DNA from 3 places in the Bradyrhizobium sp. USDA 4502 genome. Region 1 is predicted to be linked to each of the others. Evidence: predicted binding sites of a transcription regulator. Region 1 holds the regulator's gene; each other region holds the start of a gene.

What was found. The regulator PhoB, encoded in region 1, activates phosphate uptake and scavenging genes when phosphate is short. The targets are predictions, from matches to a motif close to TGTCATNNANCTGTCAT.
Region 2: ACVW1B_RS36320 (DUF2794 domain-containing protein) is a predicted target of PhoB. The motif match lies at 2,204-2,220, and genes of this name have one in related genera.
Region 3: ACVW1B_RS11510 (RNA degradosome polyphosphate kinase) is a predicted target of PhoB. The motif match lies at 3,995-4,011, and genes of this name have one in related genera.

What each region holds. Positions count from the first base shown of each region.
Region 1 is NZ_JBSSGF010000001.1:6,748,167-6,754,905, reverse strand. Features, by position in the region: gene pstB (phosphate ABC transporter ATP-binding protein PstB) at 1-659, shown strand, start outside; gene phoU (phosphate signaling complex protein PhoU) at 766-1,482, shown strand; gene phoB (phosphate regulon transcriptional regulator PhoB) at 1,628-2,338, shown strand; gene ACVW1B_RS31560 (IS4 family transposase) at 2,571-3,674, opposite strand; gene ACVW1B_RS31555 (GcrA family cell cycle regulator) at 3,930-4,442, opposite strand; gene ACVW1B_RS31550 (aspartate aminotransferase family protein) at 4,931-6,139, shown strand; gene argF (ornithine carbamoyltransferase) at 6,139-6,739, shown strand, end outside.
Region 2 is NZ_JBSSGF010000001.1:7,783,233-7,789,971, reverse strand. Features, by position in the region: gene ACVW1B_RS36330 (ABC transporter permease) at 1-529, shown strand, start outside; gene ACVW1B_RS36325 (Bax inhibitor-1/YccA family protein) at 764-1,555, shown strand; gene ACVW1B_RS36320 (DUF2794 domain-containing protein) at 1,776-2,147, opposite strand; gene ACVW1B_RS36315 (DUF1223 domain-containing protein) at 2,675-3,436, opposite strand; gene acnA (aconitate hydratase AcnA) at 3,663-6,383, opposite strand; gene ccmA (heme ABC exporter ATP-binding protein CcmA) at 6,624-6,739, shown strand, end outside.
Region 3 is NZ_JBSSGF010000001.1:2,550,596-2,557,334, forward strand. Features, by position in the region: gene ACVW1B_RS11500 (TerC family protein) at 1-88, shown strand, start outside; gene ppx (exopolyphosphatase) at 203-1,705, opposite strand; gene ACVW1B_RS11510 (RNA degradosome polyphosphate kinase) at 1,718-3,922, opposite strand; gene ACVW1B_RS11515 (P-loop NTPase family protein) at 4,053-4,730, opposite strand; gene ACVW1B_RS11520 (CDP-alcohol phosphatidyltransferase family protein) at 4,819-5,361, opposite strand; gene purM (phosphoribosylformylglycinamidine cyclo-ligase) at 5,522-6,595, shown strand; gene purN (phosphoribosylglycinamide formyltransferase) at 6,592-6,739, shown strand, end outside.

The sequences.
Region 1 (6,739 bases):
CGGCGTTCATCGGCCCGTCCGGCTGCGGCAAGTCGACCCTGCTGCGCATCTTCAACCGGATGTACGACCTGTATCCGGGCCAGCGCGCGGTCGGCCAGCTGATGCTGGACCAGACCAACATTCTCGACCCCAAGCTCGACCTCAACTTGCTGCGCGCGCGGGTCGGCATGGTGTTCCAGAAGCCGACGCCGTTCCCGATGACGATCTACGAGAACATCGCCTTCGGCATCCGCCTCTACGAGAAGATCTCGAAGTCCGAGATGGACGACCGGGTCGAGAAGGCGCTGCGCGGCGGCGCGCTGTGGAACGAGGTCAAGGACAAGCTGAACGCCTCCGGCCTGTCGCTCTCCGGCGGCCAGCAGCAGCGCCTGTGCATCGCGCGCACCGTGGCGGTGCGCCCCGAGGTGATCCTGTTCGACGAGCCGTGCTCGGCGCTCGACCCGATCTCGACCGCCAAGGTCGAGGAACTGATCCAGGAGCTCTCCGAGGACTACACGATCGCGATCGTCACCCACAACATGCAGCAGGCGGCGCGCGTCTCCGACAAGACCGCCTTCATGTATCTCGGCGAGCTGATCGAGTTCGACGACACCAACAAGATCTTCACCTCACCGAGCGATCGGCGCACCCAGGACTACATCACCGGCCGGTTCGGTTGACCGGCGCATGATCCGGAAAAGTGGAAACCGGTTTTCCGATCAGGTCATGCTAAAATTCAGGACACGAAGCCATGATCCCCGGGATCATGGTTGAGGGAGACAAGCGATGGCTTCTGAACATACCGCCAAGGCATTCGACAGCGACCTGCAGGAGTTGACCCGCCTGGTCGCCGAGATGGGCGGCCTGGTCGAACGAATGATTACCGAGTCGGTCGACGCGCTGATCCGTCGCGACGTCGCGCTCGGCAAGCGCGTGGTCGCCGCCGACATCGAGATCGACAATCTGCAGCGCAACATCGAAGAGCGCGCGGTGCTGACGATCGCGCGCCGCCAGCCGATGGCGATCGACCTGCGTGAGATCGTCAGCGCGATGCGCGTCGCCACCGATCTCGAGCGGATCGGCGACCTCGCCAAGAACATGGGCAAGCGCGTCGCGGCGCTGGAGAGCGATTTCCAGCCGCTGAAGCTGATCCGCGGCCTCGAGCACATGACCGACCTCGTGCTGTCGCAGGTCAAGTCGGTGCTCGACGCCTATGCCGCGCACGACCTGCCGGCGGCGATGAACGTCTGGAAGGGCGACGAGGAGGTCGATGCGATCTGCACCTCGCTGTTCCGCGAACTGCTCACCTACATGATGGAAGATCCGCGCAACATCTCGTTCTGCATCCATCTGATGTTCTGCGCCAAGAACATCGAGCGGATCGGCGATCACGCCACCAATATCGCCGAGACCGTGTTCTACATGATCGAGGGCCAGCAGATCACCGACAAGCGCCCGAAGGGGGACATGACCACTTTTGCCACCACGGTGCCGGGCAACTGAGGCATGATCGGCAAGCACGGAACCGGCAAGAGCGAAACTGGATGATCCTCGCGACAAATCGTTTCCGCGGGGACTATGCTCAAGGAAGTAAGCGTTTCGGTTTGCGTCTGGGCAACGGATCACCACAGAGAAAGAACTTAGACCGATGAGCGCACGCATTCTGGTAGTCGAAGACGAGGAAGCGCTGACGACGCTGTTGCGCTACAATCTCGATGCGGAAGGCTACGATGTCGAGACGGTGGGGCGCGGCGACGATGCGGATACACGGCTGAAGGAGCGCGTTCCCGACCTCGTGGTGCTGGACTGGATGCTGCCGGGCCTGTCCGGCATCGAACTGTGCCGCCGCCTGCGGGCGCGGCCCGAGACCAAGCAGCTTCCGATCATCATGCTGACCGCGCGCGGCGAGGAAAGCGAGCGCGTGCGCGGGCTTGCCACCGGCGCGGACGATTACATCGTCAAGCCGTTCTCGGTGCCGGAGCTGCTGGCGCGGGTGAAGGGCCTCTTGCGCCGCGCCAGCCCGGAGCGGCTTGCGACCGTGCTGACCTATGGCGACATCGAGCTCGACCGCGAGAAGCGCCGCGTGGCGCGCTCGGGCCGTCCGATCGATCTCGGGCCGACCGAGTATCGCCTGCTCGAATTCTTCCTCGAGCATCCCGGCCGCGTGTTCAGCCGCGAGCAACTGCTCGACAGCGTCTGGGGCCGCGACATCTACATCGATGAGCGCACCGTCGACGTGCATATCGGCCGCCTGCGCAAGCTGCTCAATCCGGGCCGCGAGCAGGATCCGATCCGCACCGTGCGCGGCGCCGGCTACGCGCTCGACGACCGCTTTGCCAAGGCCGAGCCACAGCCGTAACGGCCATGCGGCATTCATAAACCGCAACACGGCGTCGTCCCGGCGCAAGCCCATAGGCGCTAAGATAGTTTGATCATAGTCTGATAGTGGCGCTTATGTCTGGGTGGCTCGCGTAGATGTCGCCGGAGAGCGTGACTGGCTCTGCAGAGTAGAGCGATTGCGGGCTGTGGAATGATCGCTTGCCGTAGCGAAGCTACGAGCTGGCGCAGCAGACGCCACGTCACTGGGTGGGTCAGGCGGCGTCGGCCAAGCGGGGAGAGTCTTCGAGTTCGTCGACGAGCGGCTCGAGCAATAGAATGATCAGCAGATGAGCGAGGATATGGGGTCTGGCGGACCGCTCGTCGGTTCCGGGAGGTCCCTTCAGGCCAATCAGGCTTTTCAGCCGCTTGAAGCCGAGCTCAATGCGCCATCGCAGCCGATAGAGGGCGAGGATATCTGCAGTCGTGAAGTCCTCTGGCCTGAGTGAGGTCACCAGGATCACCCAATCTGCGGCGTCAAGTGTTTGCCTGGAGAGCTGATGACCTCCCTTTTGTGCAGTCCGGCGCGCCTTGCGTCGCGCAGCCGCAGCAGCTTGCGCCGGCTTCTTCGCGGCAACCAGACGCACTGCGAGCGGCGGCGCACCTGACTTGCGCTTTATCCAAATCGGCCGATCGATCAGGCCACGCGCCGAGGCGTTGCGCAGTTCGGCAGTGAGGTCAACAAGATTACCTTCGGCATCGAGCCAGCGCGCGCTCTTCCAGCCGGCCCGGATCACGAAGTCCGCATCGGCATCGACGAGATGCGCCATGCGCTCCGGTTGCAGATAGGCGCGATCGGCAAGACGGATCTCACCGGCAACCGCCGGTATCCGATCCAGCGTCTCGCCCGCTCGCTGATCGGTCAGTTCGAAGTGACCAAAGCGCTCCTGCGGAAGATCGAACGCGCTATGGATACGCCACACTGCGTTCTTGTTCCTGCCGCTCGTCCCAGCCTTGGGGACCGTCGTGGCGTCAACAATACGGATCAGACGACCGCGGCTCGCCTTCGGCGCCGCGGCGGCAAGCGCCTGCTCGACCAAGATTGCCAGCCAATCTCCGCACTGACGTAAGCGATACAACAGAGCCACGTTGGAGATATCGACAAGCCCAACCGACGTGGCCCATGCCGCCGTCAACCGCAGCCCTTTCTCACCAAGGCAATAAGCCAAGATCAGGCGCAGCAAGTCGACCGCATTGCTGATCTCCCGCGGACGGACAAACGCCTTCGTCTTGCGCGCGCTAATGTTCAGAGCCTCGGCTCCGCCAAGTCGGGCGACAACGCGCGCCCAATCTTTGTTCACAAGCGATTCGTGTGCCATTCCATCTTGGAATCACAAGCGAATCCAAGGCGCAAATCCTATTTTAGCGCCTATGGGCGAAAGCCAGGACCCATACGCCGCGGCCAGTGCAATCGGCACGCGGCCAGACGGCTTTCTAACAACACGCATTAGTGGTTATGGGTCCCGGCTTTCGCCGGGACGACGCCGGTGATGTAATGGGCTACGCATCACACAAAAAAATCCCCGCTTTCGCGGGGATTTGTTTTTGAGGTCTTCCGTCGTTTTCCCGAGTGCTCACTTGATCTGCGGTTTCGCCGACGGCCGGCGGCGATCGGCGGCGGGCTGGTAGGCGACGCGCGAGTGATGCGCGCAATAGGGCAGGCCGGCGAGCGCCTTGCCGCCGCAGAAGAAGAATTCCGGGCTCGAGGGATCGCCGACCGGCCAATGACAGGTGGCCTCGTTGAGCTCCAGCAGCGAGAGCCGCTGGCTCATCGGCACCACATTGTCGTAGGAGATCGGATCGGGCTCCATCTCGACCTCGAAGGCGTGCGCCAGCGCGGTGTTGCCGCGAGAGACCGGACGCGCCACCCGCATCATGTGCTGGGCCGGGCGAGCCTTGCGCTGCCGCGGCGCGGCCGTGGAGGGTGCCTTGGCGCGGCCGGAGAGGCCGAGCCGATGCACTTTGCCGATCACGGCGTTTCGCGTCACATTGCCAAGTTCCGCCGCGATCTGGCTGGCCGACAGGCCGGACTCCCAGAGTTTCTTCAGCTGCTCGACGCGATCGTCGGACCAGGTCAATACAGTCATCGCATTCTTCCCTTCGCGTAGCGCCGGCCAATCATTGGAGCGGCGCTGCGAGCCAATCTGGACAAATATCCCTGCGGCCAGAATCCCTTAGCCCTCGCCGGGCACGGTGTTGCGCCCGAACGTTTACGCGAGACACAAAGGCTACTTAGAGGGTCCAGTACCGCCGCACGAGATGTCGTACCCGACAGGCCAAACGCTACAATATGGCGTGACTCTGGCGCAAGAGTCCGCGGCCGTGCGTCCACATGTTCCCACACAGTTAAGCATTGCCATGAGGCTTTTCCACCGCACCGGAATGCTCCAGATTGCGCTCGTTTCGCATTGCAGGAAGGCCACTTCGTGGCGATTGACACTTACCGACCGCAGCATAGAATGCCCGCCACGTGCCGCCCGCAAAGGCGGCCGTTTTGTTTTCCGAAGCTGGCCGTTGCTGCGCTGGCGTCAAGGCGCAGCGGCAATTGTCGGCTTAAAAACCGTCAGTGATCGCCATGACCAACGCTGCCACGTCGCATCTGCTCCCCGTCTTCGCCAGGGTCGATCTCGGCTTCGAGCGCGGCGAGGGCGCCTGGCTGATCGCAACCAACGGCGACCGCTATCTCGATTTCACCTCGGGCGTCGCGGTCAACGCGCTCGGGCACGCGCATCCGCATCTGGTCAAGGCGCTGCAGGAACAGGCGACCAAGCTCTGGCACATGTCGAACCTGTTCAAGAGCCCGGACGGCGAGGTGCTTGCCGCACGGCTGTGCGAGCAGAGCTTTGCCGACTTCGTGTTCTTCTGCAATTCCGGCGCCGAAGCGATGGAGGGCGTGATCAAGCTGGTCCGCCACTATCACTTCTCCAAGGGCCATGGCGAGCGCTACCGCATCATCACCTTCGAGGGCGCCTTCCACGGCCGCACGCTGGGCACGCTGGCGGCGACAGGCTCGGCGAAATATCTCGAAGGCTTCGGCCCGCCGATGGACGGCTTCGACCAGGTGCCGCATGGCGACATCGAGGCGGTGAAGAAGGCGATCGGCCCGCACACCGCCGGCATCCTGATCGAGCCGGTGCAGGGCGAGGGCGGCGTGCGCTCGGCGCCGCAGGCGTTCTTCAAGGCACTGCGCGCGCTGTGTGACGAGCACGGCCTGCTGCTCGCCTTCGACGAGGTGCAGACCGGCATGGGCCGCACCGGCGAGCTGTTCGCCTACAAGCGCACCGGCGTCACGCCGGACGTGATGTCGCTGGCCAAGGCGCTCGGCGGCGGTTTTCCGATCGGCGCGGTGCTGGCGACCGCGCAGGCTGCGGCCGGCATGGCGCCCGGCTCGCACGGCTCGACCTTCGGCGGCAATCCGCTCGCGGTCGCCGCCGCCAATGCCGTGCTCGACGTCATGCTGAAACCTGGCTTCTTCGAGCATGTGCAGAAGATGTCGCTGCTGCTCAAGCAGAAGCTCGCTTCCGTCGTCGACCGCTATCCCGGCGTGCTGTCGGAGGTGCGCGGCGAGGGCCTGTTGATCGGCGTCAAGGCGGTGGTGCCGTCGGGCGACCTGATCGCAGCGCTGCGCAACGAGAAGCTGCTCACTGTCGGCGCCGGCGACAATGTGGTGCGGTTCCTGGCGCCGCTGATCGTGACCGAGCCCGAGATCGACCAGTCGATCATCGCGCTCGAGCGCGCCTGCTCTGTGCTGTCGGCGGCGCAGCCGAAGAAGGCGGCTGGATAATGAGCAAGCCGGTCCGTCACTTCCTCGATATCAACGAGCTGCCGCTCGGCGAGCTGCGCAACATGCTGTCCGCCGGAGCCGCCATGAAGGCGAAGCTGAAGGCGCATGAGAAGGGCAGGAAGCCGCTCGAAGGCAAGACGCTGGCGATGATCTTCGAGCGCCCGTCGACCCGCACAAGGGTGTCGTTCGACGTCGGCATGCGCCAGCTCGGCGGTGAATCCATCATGCTGACCGGCGCCGAGATGCAGCTCGGCCGCGGCGAGACCATCGCCGACACCGCGCGCGTGCTGTCGCGCTATGTCGATGCGATCATGATCCGCATCCTCAACCATGACGCGCTGCTCGAGCTCGCGGCGCACGCTACCGTTCCCGTCATCAACGGCCTGACCCGGCGTTCGCATCCCTGCCAGGTGATGGCCGACCTCATGACCTATGAGGAAAACCGCGGCTCGATCGAGGGCAAGACCGTGGCCTGGACCGGCGACGACAACAACGTGCTGGCCTCCTGGGCGCATGCCGCAGAGCGATTCAAGTTCCAGCTCAATGTCGCGACCCCGCCGGAGCTCTCGCCGAAAAAGCCGATGCGCGACTGGATCAAGG
Region 2 (6,739 bases), 1.0 Mb from region 1:
CCATGTCGCGACCCTGACGGAACCACACGCCGATTCCGCCGACGACGCGCGCATCATCAAGCAGGTCGCCGACGCGTTCCCGATGGTGACCAGCGTGCGGGTCCGCGAGGCGCTGGAGACGGTCGGCAGCGTGGTCAGCAATCTGGTGCTGGCGATCCGCGGCGCCAGCGCCGTGACGCTGATCTCCGCGATCCTGGTGCTCGGCGGCGCGCTCGCCGCCGGACACCGCCACCGCGTCTATGACGCCGTGATTCTCAAGACGCTCGGCGCCACGCGGGTGCGACTGCTCGGCGCCTACGCGCTGGAGTATCTGATGATCGGTTTTGCAACCGCGGTGTTCGGGGTGATCGCCGGCTCGATCGCGGCCTGGCTGATCGTGACTAGGCTGATGACGCTGAGTTTTATCTGGCAGGCCGGCAGCGCCGCGCTAGTCGTGGTCGCCGCGCTGGTCGTCACGGTCGGACTGGGGCTCGCCGGGACGCTGCTCGCGCTAAACCAGAAGCCGGCCTCAGTATTGCGGAATTTGTGACAAAATGTAGCGGCGCGAGCGCCGTTTTTGCCTATGATGCTAGGGCAGAGCGACATTCGGCCGCGCGTGGAAGCTTGCGTCGGATGTGTTAATTTCCCACATACCAATCGGGTCGGATAGTCGGTTTGAATGACACGGAATTAATGTTCCGCAAGCCGAGCCATCTGAGATAGATTTACGACCGGCGCCGCAAATCCCTTGCGCTCCACCGGGACCAACCACGGGAATTCGACCATGTCGGACCTAGACCGCAACTACGCTTCTCCTTTCGGCCGGGCCGCCGGGCGCATTGACGCTGCGGCCGTCGACGCCGGTCTGCGCGCCTACATGCTGCGCATCTACAACTACATGAGCATCGGCCTGGCCATCACCGGCCTCGCCGCGCTCGGCGTCTACATGGGTGCGGTGACGACCGACCAGTCGGCCGCCGTCGCCAAGTTCGGCAACGCCTATCTGACGCAGTTCGGCTACGCGATGTTCGTGAGCCCGCTGAAGTGGCTGTTCATCCTCGCCCCTCTGGCGATGGTGTTCGTCATCTCGGCCGGCATCAACCGCCTGCAGCCCGCGACCGCCCAACTCCTGTTCTGGGTGTTCTCGGCGCTGATGGGTCTGTCGCTGTCGTCGATCTTCCTGGTGTACACGCACACCTCGATCGTGCGCGTGTTCTTCATCACCGCGGCAACGTTCGGTGCGCTGAGCCTCTACGGCTACACCACCAAGCGTGACATGAGCGGCATGGGCTCGTTCCTGTTCATGGGTCTGATCGGCATCATCATCGCGAGCCTGGTCAACCTGTTCCTGGCGAGCTCGGCGCTGCAGTTCATCGTGTCGGTGGTCGGCGTGCTGGTGTTCGCGGGCCTCACCGCCTGGGACACCCAGCGGCTGAAGAACGACTACATCTACGGCTACGCCTCGCAGGGTGGCGTGATGGCAGAGCGTGCGGCAATCACTGGTGCGCTGTCGCTCTACCTGAACTTCATCAACCTGTTCACGCTGCTCCTGCAGCTGCTCGGCCAGCGCGACTAAGCGCCTCGAGCGAGCCGATCAAATCCAAGCCCCGGCCATTCCGCCGGGGCTTTTCTTTTGGGCGAGGCGAGATGTGATGTAGCCCGGATGAAGCGCAAGCGAAATCCGGGATAGGCTCATCCGCGGCTTCAACGGCCCCGGATTACGCGGAGCCTGCCATCGAGCGCGTTCGCGCGACCCGTTGGCTCCTCCGGGCTACAAGCAGACTGACCTGACGCGCTTAGACCAGCGACAGCTTGCGGTCGATCACGAACAGCACGCGTTCGAGTTCATGGCCGCGGCGCAGGATCAGGCCGGTCGCGGAAATCACGCTGTACATGCCCTGCTTGCGCGCAAGCCGGGGGTCCTTCTCGATCCGGTAGATCGGCATTTCGGATGCGCGCCGGAACACCGAGAACACGGCACGGTCCTTCAGGAAGTCGATCGCATAGTCGCGCCACTCGCCGTCGGCGACCATACGGCCGTAGAGATTGAGAATGCGGTTGAGCTCAAGTCGATTGAATGTCACGCGGTTGGGCTGAGGGGTCGCGGCGGCGGTGCGCGCCGCGGCACGACTCCCGCTCGGATCAGTGTCCTCCGAGATCAAACTCATCGAGCGCCTCCTGTCACCTCGGTGACGATCGGGTTCCGAAGGCCCCTCTCCGGGATCGTCACGAGAGTGACATGATCGCGCTAAGCGAGGGGGCCCGCAAGGGGCCAATCGCAATGCAACCGGGCCTTAACCACCGCCGCGCGCGGCGGATTGTCCGAAAAACCGCAGAGTCACGGGAACGTTAGCGGAATCATATTGCTGCCCCACTTCCGCCCATCGCCCGCCCCGCTGCCCTGCGAAAAGAAAACCCTGCGTTGGCCCGGTCCTTTCGGTTCCGGATTCCTCAGCCCCCAGCCCCCCGGGGCCGTCGGGATCGGGCCTGTTCGCAGGGGAGTCAAATCCCAACACTGGGCCAACGAAAGTTGGTCCTTTTTGTTTTGGGACCTGCGCAAGCAAGACGCGCGCGCCAAGCACCGGCGCCTTCCTTTCGGCAGATCACTGAATGCAGGTTTGTCGCCATGCGGCTGCACGAAAACATGCGTGCGACCGGCGGAAGCCGGCGCATCGCGCCTTACCGCAGCGAGGCGCTAGTGAAGTGAGGTGAAGGCAGCGCCGAGCATCGGGCCCGGCTTGTCGCGGTTGCCGTCCTGGACGTACACCGCCGCAGCATCGACACCGTCACGCGTGATGTTCTCCAGCGGCACGGTCCAGCTCCCGGACGAACCGTTCCAGTCACCGACCTTGAGGAGATTGCGCACGACGTTGTGGTAGGTGATCTCGCGGCCGCGGTTCTCGCCGCGCGCGATCGAGATCGGCACCGACTTCGAGATCGAGCAGATCCAGACCTCGCCGCGCGACACGGCCGGCGACTTCGATGCGGCGACCGACACGTTGATCTGCTTGCCGCTCAGCGTCATCGTCACGGGCACCGACATCACGCTGCCGCTCCTTTCGGTGTCCTTGATGGCGTCCTCGATACTGGCGCGATCGCTGCCGATCACATGCGCGGAGCCATTGATCACGGCTTGCGGCGTGTAGACGTCGCGGTCGCCGCGCACATGCGAATAGGCCTTCTGGCGCGCGCTGAAACGGGAATCGGCCAGCGTGTCCTTCCAGCCGAGATAGTCCCAATAGTCGATCGGCATGCTCAGCGCGATGACGTTGGGGTCCTTCGCGAGGTCACCGATGATCTTGTCCGCGGGCGGACAGGACGAGCATCCCTGCGAGGTGAAGAGTTCGACGACGGCACGCGGATCGGCGTGGGCGGGGCGGATGATCGCGACGATTGCGCAGATACCAAGGGCGCTCGACCATCGCGAGATACAGTTATAGGCCATCATCGCTGTCATACTGCGAACCAGTCGTGATGATTTCCATCCGTAATTGTACGGAGCATGAAGTCTGTCCCTGAACTTGCGTGCCCCAAAACGCGAGAAAGCGGCCTTTTCATAGGCCGCCTTCTTTTTAGCCGCTACTCACTAAGCAGTGAGGCACCGATCACAAATCCGCGTTGGAGCATGGTCCGGAAAAGTGTGAAGCGGTTTTCCGGACAGACCATGCTCAAACAAAGGGGCCTTAGGCCGCCAGTTTGCGCAGCACATAATGCAGGATGCCGCCGTTGCGATAGTAGTCGAGCTCGTCCAGCGTATCGATGCGGCAGAGCAGCGGGACATCCTTTTTGCCGCCGTCAGCGGAGACGATCTCGGCCGTTAGCGTCTGGCGCGGCTTCAGGTCGCCCTGCAGCCCGCGGATCGTGACCTTCTCGTCGCCCTTGAGGCCGAGCGAGGACCACGACGTGCCGTCCTGGAAGGTGAGCGGAAGCACACCCATGCCGACCAGGTTGGAGCGATGGATGCGCTCGAAGCTCTGGCAGATCACCGCGCGCACGCCGAGCAGGCGCGTGCCCTTTGCGGCCCAGTCGCGCGACGAGCCGTTGCCGTATTCGGCGCCGGCGAACACCACCAGCGGCACGCTCTCCTGCTGGTACTTCATCGCGGCGTCGTAGATCGACATCTGCTCGCCGTCGGGCCAGTGCCTGGTCAAACCGCCTTCCGGAATATTGCCGTCCGCGCCCTTCAGCATGAAGTTCTTGATGCGGATGTTGGCGAAGGTGCCGCGCATCATCACTTCATGGTTGCCGCGCCGCGTGCCGTACTGGTTGAAGTCGGCGGGGCGCACCTGGTGCTCGCTGAGGAACTTGCCGGCGGGCGAGGTCAGCTTGATCGAACCGGCCGGCGAGATGTGGTCGGTGGTGATCTTGTCGCCGAACATCGCGAGGATCCGCGCGTCGACCACGTCCGTGACCGGATCGGGCTGCTTCTTCATGCCTTCGAAATAGGGCGGGTTCTGCACATAGGTCGAGCTCATGTTCCAGCGATAGGTCTCGCTTTCCGTGGTCTTGATCTTGCGCCAGTTGGTATCGCCCTTGAACACGTCGGCGTACTTCTTCTTGAAGATCGTCGCGGTGACGTACTTCTTCATGAAGGCGTTGATCTCCTTGGCGGTCGGCCAGATGTCCTTGAGGAACACCGGCTTGCCGTCCTTGCCGATGCCGAGCGGCTCAACCGCGAGATCCTTGGTCACGGTGCCGGCGAGCGCATGCGCGACGACGAGCGGCGGCGAGGCGAGGTAGTTCGCCTGCACGTCGGGCGAGACGCGGCCTTCGAAGTTGCGGTTACCCGACAGCACGGCGGCGGCGACGATGCCGTTTTCGTTGATTGACTTCGAGATGTCTTCCGGCAGCGGGCCGGAATTGCCGATGCAGGTCGTGCAGCCGAAGCCGACGAGGTTGAAGCCGACCTTGTCGAGATCGGCCTGCAGGCCAGAATTGGCGAGATACTCCGCCACCACCTGGCTGCCCGGCGCGAGCGAGGTCTTCACCCACGGCTTGGCCTTGAGGCCCTTGGCGGCCGCCTTGCGCGCCAGCAGGCCGGCACCGATCAGCACGCTCGGATTCGAGGTGTTGGTGCAGGAGGTGATCGCCGCGATCACGACGTCGCCATGGCCGAGATCGAAGTCACGGCCCTCGACCGCATAACGCTTCTGCTCGCCCTCGGGCTTCTTGTATTCGCCGACCAGCGCGGTCGCGAAACCGGTCGACACCGCCGGCAGCGCGATGCGGCCTTCGGGGCGCTTCGGTCCGGCCATCGACGGCACGACGTCGCCGAGGTCGAGCGTCAGCGTGGTGGTGAACACCGGGTCAGTCGACTTGGCGGTACGGAACAGGCCCTGCGCCTTGGCGTAGGACTGCACCAGCTTGACGCGATCGGCCTTGCGGCCCGAGGTCTTCAGGTAATCGATGGTCGCGGCGTCGACCGGGAAGAAGCCGCAGGTCGCGCCATATTCGGGCGCCATGTTGCCGATGGTCGCCTTGTCCGCGACCGAGAGATAGTCGAGGCCCGGGCCGAAGAACTCGACGAACTTGCCGACCACGCCGAGCTTGCGCAGCATCTGGGTGACGGTCAGCACGAGGTCGGTGGCGGTCACGCCTTCCTTGAGCTGGCCCTTGAGCTTGAAGCCGACCACTTCGGGCAGCAGCATCGACAGCGGCTGGCCGAGCATGCAGGCCTCCGCCTCGATGCCGCCGACGCCCCAGCCGAGCACGGCGAGGCCGTTGACCATCGTGGTGTGCGAGTCGGTGCCGACCAGCGAGTCGGGATAGGCGACCTCGAAGGTGCCGGTCTTCCGGCCGACCGTCATCTTCTCCTTCTTGGTCCACACTGTCTGCGCGAGATATTCGAGATTGACCTGGTGGCAGATGCCGGTGCCGGGCGGCACCACCGAGAAGTTCGAGAACGCCTTCTGGCCCCACTTCAGGAACTCGTAGCGCTCCTGGTTCTGCTTGTATTCCTCGGTGACGTTCTTCGCGAACGCCTTGTTGTCACCGAAGAAGTTGACGATCACCGAGTGGTCGATGACGAGATCGACCGGCACCAGCGGGTTGATCTTCTCGGCATCGCCGCCGAGGTTCTGCATCGCGTTGCGCATCGCCGCGAGGTCGACCACGGCCGGGACGCCGGTGAAATCCTGCATCAGGACGCGCGCCGGGCGGAACGCGATTTCGTGCTCGAGCTGGCGCTTCTTCAGCCACTTCGACACCGCAACGATGTCTTCCTTCTTGACGGTGCGGCCGTCCTCGTTGCGCAGCAGGTTCTCCAGCAGAACCTTCATCGAATACGGCAGCTTCGAAATCCCCTTCAGTCCGTTCTTCTCTGCCTGGGGCAGGCTGTAATAGACGTAGGACTTGCCGCCGACCTTCAGGGTCTTGCGGCATTTGAAGCTGTCGAGCGAGGTCATGCGAGGAATCCCAATTCTCAGTTATACCCGGCAAGGGTAACTAAACACCGGCGATCGACACTGGCCAAGGGATGGCCTGGGGTGGGTTGCGGCCGCCGACTGTGTGTGCTGCATCAAGTTCCGGGCTTATAGAACCTTTCTAGAAGCGCCGCCACACCGACAAGCGTGCGACAGCGTTGCGCGACCCAAAAATTCTCACGCGGTAGCGAAAGATTTCAGAGGGCTGTGACAAGACGAACCATGCGGCTCTCGGGACGAAATCTGAAATGTGTGCGCGGCGGGCGCGAGGTGTTTTCCGGCCTCGATCTGTCGGCCACCGCCGGCGAGGCGCTTGCCATTACGGGCCCCAACGGCGC
Region 3 (6,739 bases), 4.2 Mb from region 1:
GCTCGGCATCATCGTGGTGCTGGTCGTGGGGTCGATCTGGCGCCGCCACGCACTCCGCAAGGCCAAGCACGCCGCCAAGGCGGCGTGAGCCCTAAATCGCGATGCGATTGGGTCGAGCTCGTTGTTTGAGCATGATCTCCGCGCAAACGCATTCCGCGTTTGTCGCGAGGGAAAACCGCTTCGCACTTTTCCGGATCATGCCCTAGCGCCGCACGATCGAGCCGGCGCGCCCGACCAGCCGCGCCAATTGCTTGAAGCGGCTGCCGACGCGGTCGGCGACCAGATCCACCATCCGGTGCTCGAACACCAGCATCAGCTTGCGGCCCTGGGTGCGGAAATGGGTTGCCGGCAGCACGCCGGTGCGCGCCGCCGTGATCAGATGCGCGACGCGAAATGCGGCGCCGAGCACGCGGGCGCGCTCGTCCATCGCCGGCGTCACCAGCGCGCGGATCTGCGGCGGCGGCTCGTTTTCCTCGCTGAGCCCGGCGTAGCGATAGAACACCGAGAGCGCGACGAAGGCGCGGCCCTGATGCGTGATCGAGCCGAAATTGCCGTTCATGATCAGGCTGAGGGTTTCCTCGCCGCGATGATCGGGATGCACCCGCCAGCCGATGTCGGAGAGCAGGCAGGCGACGTGCCGCAGCCTGCGGTCTTCCTCGGTCTCGCGTAGCCTGACGACGCGCACCAGCCGGTCGGTCCACGCCGTCAGCTCCTGGGCGTGGCGGGCCGAGCGCGACAGCAATTCGTTGAGATTCTGCGCGGCGCAGAGCAGTCCGTCCTTGGCGCGTTCGGCCTGCGGCAGCATCTCGTAGAGCAGGCCCTCGCGTACGCCGAAGGTCGAGAACACGATGGTCTTCGGCTGGGCCACGCGGATGATGTATTCGAGCACGAGCGCGGCATAGGCCAATAGCGGCCGCCGCGCGTCGGCGACCGACTCGATATTGGCCAGCATGTTGGTGGCCGCCAGCCGTCGCAGCCGCTGCGCGAAGTCGAGTGCGTCGGCCGCCGGGATCGAATAGCCGTGCATCACCTTGAGCGGGTAGCCGCTCTGGATGATGTGAATGCGCGCCAGCGCACGCCAGGTGCCGCCGACGGCATAGAAGGTGCGGCCGCGGCCGGTCTTGAGCTGGGCGACGCCGAGCAGCTCGTTCTTGACGATGCGTTCGGCGCGCTTGAGCGATTTGTTGGAGAGGTCCTGCAGCGCGAGGCTGCCGAGCGGCAGCGTCACGCCGCTGCGCACGCGGCTGCCCTTGACATCGATCAGTTCAAGCGAGCCGCCGCCGAGATCGCCGACGATGCCGTTCGGATTGTGCACGCCCGAGACGACGCCGAGCGCGGATAGCTTCGCTTCACGCGGCCCGGTGAGGATCTCGATCTTGGCGCCGCAGATGCGCTCGGCCTTGGCGATGAAGTCCGGACCGTTCTTGGCGTCGCGGCAGGCCGCGGTCGCGATCGCGTAGACGCGGCCGACTTGCTGGATCTTGCACAGCGCACGAAAACGGCGCAGCGCGGTGAGCGCCTTGTTGACGGCATCGGTTGCGAGCAGGCCGGTGCTCTGCACCTCGCGCCCGAGCCCGCACAGCGCCTTCTCGTTGAAGATTGTGATGAGGCTGCGCGCCATCGCCTCGTAGACCACGAGACGAACCGAGTTCGAGCCGATATCGATGACAGCGACGCTGGAAGCGCGCTTCCGCGGCCGCTTCACCGTAAGGCCCCCTTAAGACGATGGCTGCTGACGCTCGTTGCGACGCGTGAGACGGCGCGGTGAAGATTCCTTGAGAGACTTACCACGGCCGGACAGACTCGGATTTGTCATAAAGTAGTCATGCAGATTGAAGGGCTCTTCGCCTTTCGCGGCCTTCATACGCGTTGACGACCCATCCGGCAACAATTGCCAGCTTTGCTCGGTGTCCTTCAGGTTCGCGACCATGATCTGTTCGAGAACCTGCTGATGCACCGTGGGATTTTGCAGCGGACAGAGAACCTCGACGCGGCGGTCGAGGTTTCGCGGCATCATGTCAGCGGACGAGATATACACAGCAGCTTTTGTGCTCGGCAGGCCCTGACCCATGCCGAAGCAATAGATTCGGCCGTGTTCCAGGAACCGGCCGATCACCGATTTGACGCGGATGTTCTCCGACAGTCCCGGCAGCCCCGGCCGCAGGCAGCAGATGCCGCGCACCACGAGCTCGACCGAGACGCCGGCCTGCGAGGCCTCGTACAGCGCGTCGATGATATCAGGGTCGACCAGCGCATTCATCTTCATCCAGACCGCGCCGGGCCGGCCGTGCTTGACGTGGGCGATCTCGCCGTGGATGTGCTCGATGATCCGCTTGCGCAGCGTCAGCGGCGACACCGCCATCTTCTCGATGTCGCTCGGCTCGGCATAGCCGGTGATGTAGTTGAAGACCCGCGCGACGTCGCGGCCGATGATCGGATCCGAAGTGAAGTAGGAGAGGTCGGTGTAGATGCGCGCGGTGACCGGGTGATAGTTGCCGGTGCCGGTGTGCACATAGGTCGTGAGATTGCCGCCCTCGCGGCGCACCACCATCGACAGCTTGGCATGCGTCTTCAATTCGATGAAGCCGTAGACCACCTGCACGCCGGCGCGTTCGAGGTCGCGGGCCCAGCGGATATTGGCTTCCTCGTCGAAGCGCGCCTTCAGCTCGATCAGCGCGGTCACCGACTTGCCGGCCTCGGCGGCTTCCGCCAGCGCGCGCACGATCGGCGAATTGTTCGAGGTGCGATAGAGCGTCTGCTTGATCGCGACCACGTCGGGATCGCGTGCCGCCTGCTGCAGGAACTGCACCACGACGTCGAAGGATTCGTAGGGGTGATGGACCACGAGGTCCTTCTGGCGGATGGCGGCGAAGATATCGCCGCCATGATCGCGCACCCGCTCGGGGTGGCGCGGCACATAGGGCGGGAATTCGAGGTCGGGGCGATTGAGGCGGGTGAGCTGCGACAGCTCGTTCATCGCCAGCACGCCGTCGACCAGGATCACTTCGTCGTCTGCGGCCGACAAGGCGTGCTGCACGAAGATGCGCAGCTCTTCGGGCATCGTGGCCTCGATCTCGAGCCGGATCACCGACCCGCGGCGGCGCCGCTTGAGCGCGGTCTCGAACAGGCGAACGAGATCTTCGGCCTCTTCCTCGATTTCGAGTTCGGAGTCCCTGATGATGCGGAATGCGCCTTGGCCCTTGACGGTGTAGCCGGGGAACAGGCGGCCGATGAAGAGACCGGTGGCCTGCTCCAGCGTGATCAGCCGCGCCGGCGCGCCTTCCTTGGTGGAGGGGATGCGGATGAAGCGGTCGATCTTGCCGGGCATGCGGATCAGCGCGTTCATCGCCTTGCCGTCGGAGATCCGCGACAATTGCAGCGCCACCGTGAAGCCGAGATTCGGGATGAACGGGAAGGGATGCGCCGGGTCGATCGCCAGCGGCGTCAGCAGCGGGAAGATGCTGTGGAGGAAGTGATCCTCGATCCAGCTGCGCTCGGACTTGGTGACGTCGCGGCCGTCGACCAGCTGGATGCCGACCTTGGCCAGGATATCCCGCAGGTCGCTCCAGATCGCCTGCTGGTCGGAGGCGAGCTGCGAGACGGTCTTGTTGATCATCACGAGCTGATCGGCCGGCAGCAGGCCGTCCGGGCTGCGCTCGGTAATGCCCTCGCGGACCTGCGCCTTGATGCCGGCGACACGGACCATGAAGAACTCGTCGAGGTTATTCGCCGAAATCGACAGGAAGCGGACCCGCTCCAGCACGGGATGGCCGAGATTGACCGATTCCTCGAGCACCCGCCGGTTGAAGTGCAGCCAGGAGAGCTCCCGGTTGATGAAGCGTTCGGGGCTGGTCGCGATTGCGGGAATGGCGGGAAATTCCGCCTCTTTTTCTTTGATTTCAGTAGCTTGTGCCGAGTCCATAAAGTGCTGGTCCAATTCAGGGCAGGGCCGGGGCGGTGTAGCCGAGAGCCGCAGAGACCATGTGATATTGCGATGACGTTTCGATGACATTGATGTTCCGCTCGCCTGCGCCGTCAAGCCGCGGGATGGATCAGGCGTCGCGCAACAGCTCCGCCGCCAGCGCCCGCGTGACGGGACGGCCGAGCCGGAGTGCCTCGGTATCCAGGAGCTCGACCGCCTGCCGGACGGCAACGTAGGAACGCTCGATCCGGTTGCTCAGATAGCTGACCAGCGGTTCGTCCACGCTCATCTGGCGGTCGGCGCAGAACTTGACAATCAGGCCGCGGAACAGCTGGTCGTCCGGCGGCAGCAGCGTCACGGTCGGCACCGCGCGGAGCCGCGACCGCAGGTCGCGCAATTCGATCTCGAACGCCGAGGGCGGAATGCGCGCCGTGATCAGCACGTAGGCATCGTCCTGGCGCGCCAGATTCATCAGATGAAACATTGCGCGCTCGTCGAAATCCGCCGGCCTCAGGTCTTCGACGACGAGCGCACCGGTCGCAAGCGCGGTCGGCACCGTGTCGGCGGTCAGCGCATGCGCCGCGGTCGAGCGCGCGCCGGCGCTCTCGGCCCAGATCGCGGCGAGGTGGCTTTTGCCGGAGCCGTCAGGCCCGACCAGCAGCATGATTCGGTTTGGCCAGTCCGGCCAGCCGTCGATCAGCGCCAGCGCCGCCTCATTGGCAGGGCCCTCAAGGAAATCGTCGCGGGTCAGCTTCTCCTCGTGCGGCAGGGCCAAGGCCAATTGACGAGGTTGAACGCTACTGGCCACGCAGGTCTCCAAACCACTTCATTTTAGCCATGCGCAAACGCGTCGCGTTTGTCGCGGGAAAACCGGCTTCCACTTTTCCGGATCCCGCCTACCGAGCTTCGATGGTGCTCATGTGCCGCACCCACTCCACGAGATAGAGGGACACCGAACCCAAAGTAAAGATCGTGACCAGGCCCATCAGGATCAGGTCGTAAGGATGTGGCTGAAAGCCGAAGCCGAGCGAGGCCAGCACCAGCGCTGCGAACGCGACCTGCGCCACCGTGTTCAGCTTCGACACCATCAGCGGCTTCATCTCGACCGGCTTGTCGAACAACCATGACACAATCACGGCGGAGACGATCATGATGTCGCGTGACACCACGAGAATCACGATCCAGCGCGGCACCGCGCCCCAGATTCCGAGCGCGACATAGATCGACACCAGGAGCGCCTTGTCGGCGAGCGGATCGAGCAGGGCGCCGAGCTCGCTCGTCATGTTGAAGCGCTTGGCGAGGAAACCGTCGACCGCGTCCGAGACGCCGGCGATCACGAAGATCGCGAACGCAATCTCCATCTGGCTGGACACGATGGCCCAGACGATCACCGGCACCAGGATGATGCGGCCGAGGGTGATGATGTTCGGAATGCTCAACTTGGATCGCTTCCCGGCTAGAAGCCTGATTTTACTCGATATCCGGCTCTTTTGCGCAGCCGCCTTGTGTTATCTACATAGTATCGCGGCGGCAGCGCCGCGAGCCATTGCGCGGGGGCGGAATTCCTCGTAACCAGCCCCTGATCATCTGGAATTGGGCATGACCGAGCGCAAAAACGGGCTCACTTACGCGGATTCGGGTGTCGATATCGACGCCGGCAATCGACTGGTCGATCTGATCAAGCCGATGGTGCGGGCCACCGCGCGGCCTGGCGCGGACGCCGAGATCGGCGGTTTCGGCGGGCTGTTCGACCTCAAGGCCGCCGGCTTCAAGGATCCGGTCCTGGTGGCCGCGACCGATGGCGTCGGCACCAAGCTGAAGATCGCGATCGAGACCGGCATTCATGGCGGTATCGGCATCGATCTGGTCGCGATGTCGGTCAACGACCTCGTCGTGCAGGGCGCGGAACCGCTGTTCTTCCTCGACTATTTCGCCTGCGGCAAGCTGCACCCGGAGGCCACCGCGCAGATCGTCGCTGGTATCGCCGAGGGCTGCCGCGAATCCGGCTGCGCGCTGATCGGCGGCGAAACCGCCGAGATGCCCGGCCTCTACAAGGATGGCGATTACGACCTCGGCGGCTTTGCGGTCGGCGCGGCCGAGCGCGGCACGCTGCTGCCGACCGCGAATATCGCGGCGGGCGATGCCGTGATCGGGCTGGCTTCCTCCGGCGTGCACTCCAACGGCTATTCGCTGGTGCGCAAGATCGTCGAGCAGTCCGGCGTCGCCTATGACGCGCCGGCGCCGTTCGCGCCGGTCATGACGCTTGGCGCAGCGCTGCTGACGCCGACCAGGCTCTATGTGAAATCCTGCCTGCGCGCGATCCGCGACACCGGCGCGGTGAAGGGGCTCGCCCACATCACCGGCGGCGGCTTCACCGACAACATTCCGCGCGTGCTGCCGAAGCATCTCGGCGTCGGCATCGATCTGGCGCGGCTGCCGGTGCTCCCGGTGTTCAAATGGCTGGCCGAGCAGGGCGGCATCGCCGAACTCGAACTGCTGCGCACCTTCAACTGCGGCATCGGCATGATCGCGATCGTCAAGGCTGATGCGGTCGACGCCGTGACCGAGGCGTTCACCGCCGGCGGCGAGACCGTGACGTTGCTCGGCGAGGTGATCGAGGCCAAAGGCGAGCATCGCGTGATCTATAACGGTCATCTCGATCTCTCGCGATGAAGCGCCGCGTCGCCATCCTGATCTCCGGCCGCGGCTCCAACATGGCCGCGCTGATCGAGGCTGCGAAGGCTGCGGATTTCCCAGCCGAGATCGTGGCCGTGATCTCGAACCGCGCCGATGCCGCCGGGCTCGAGAAGGCGGCCG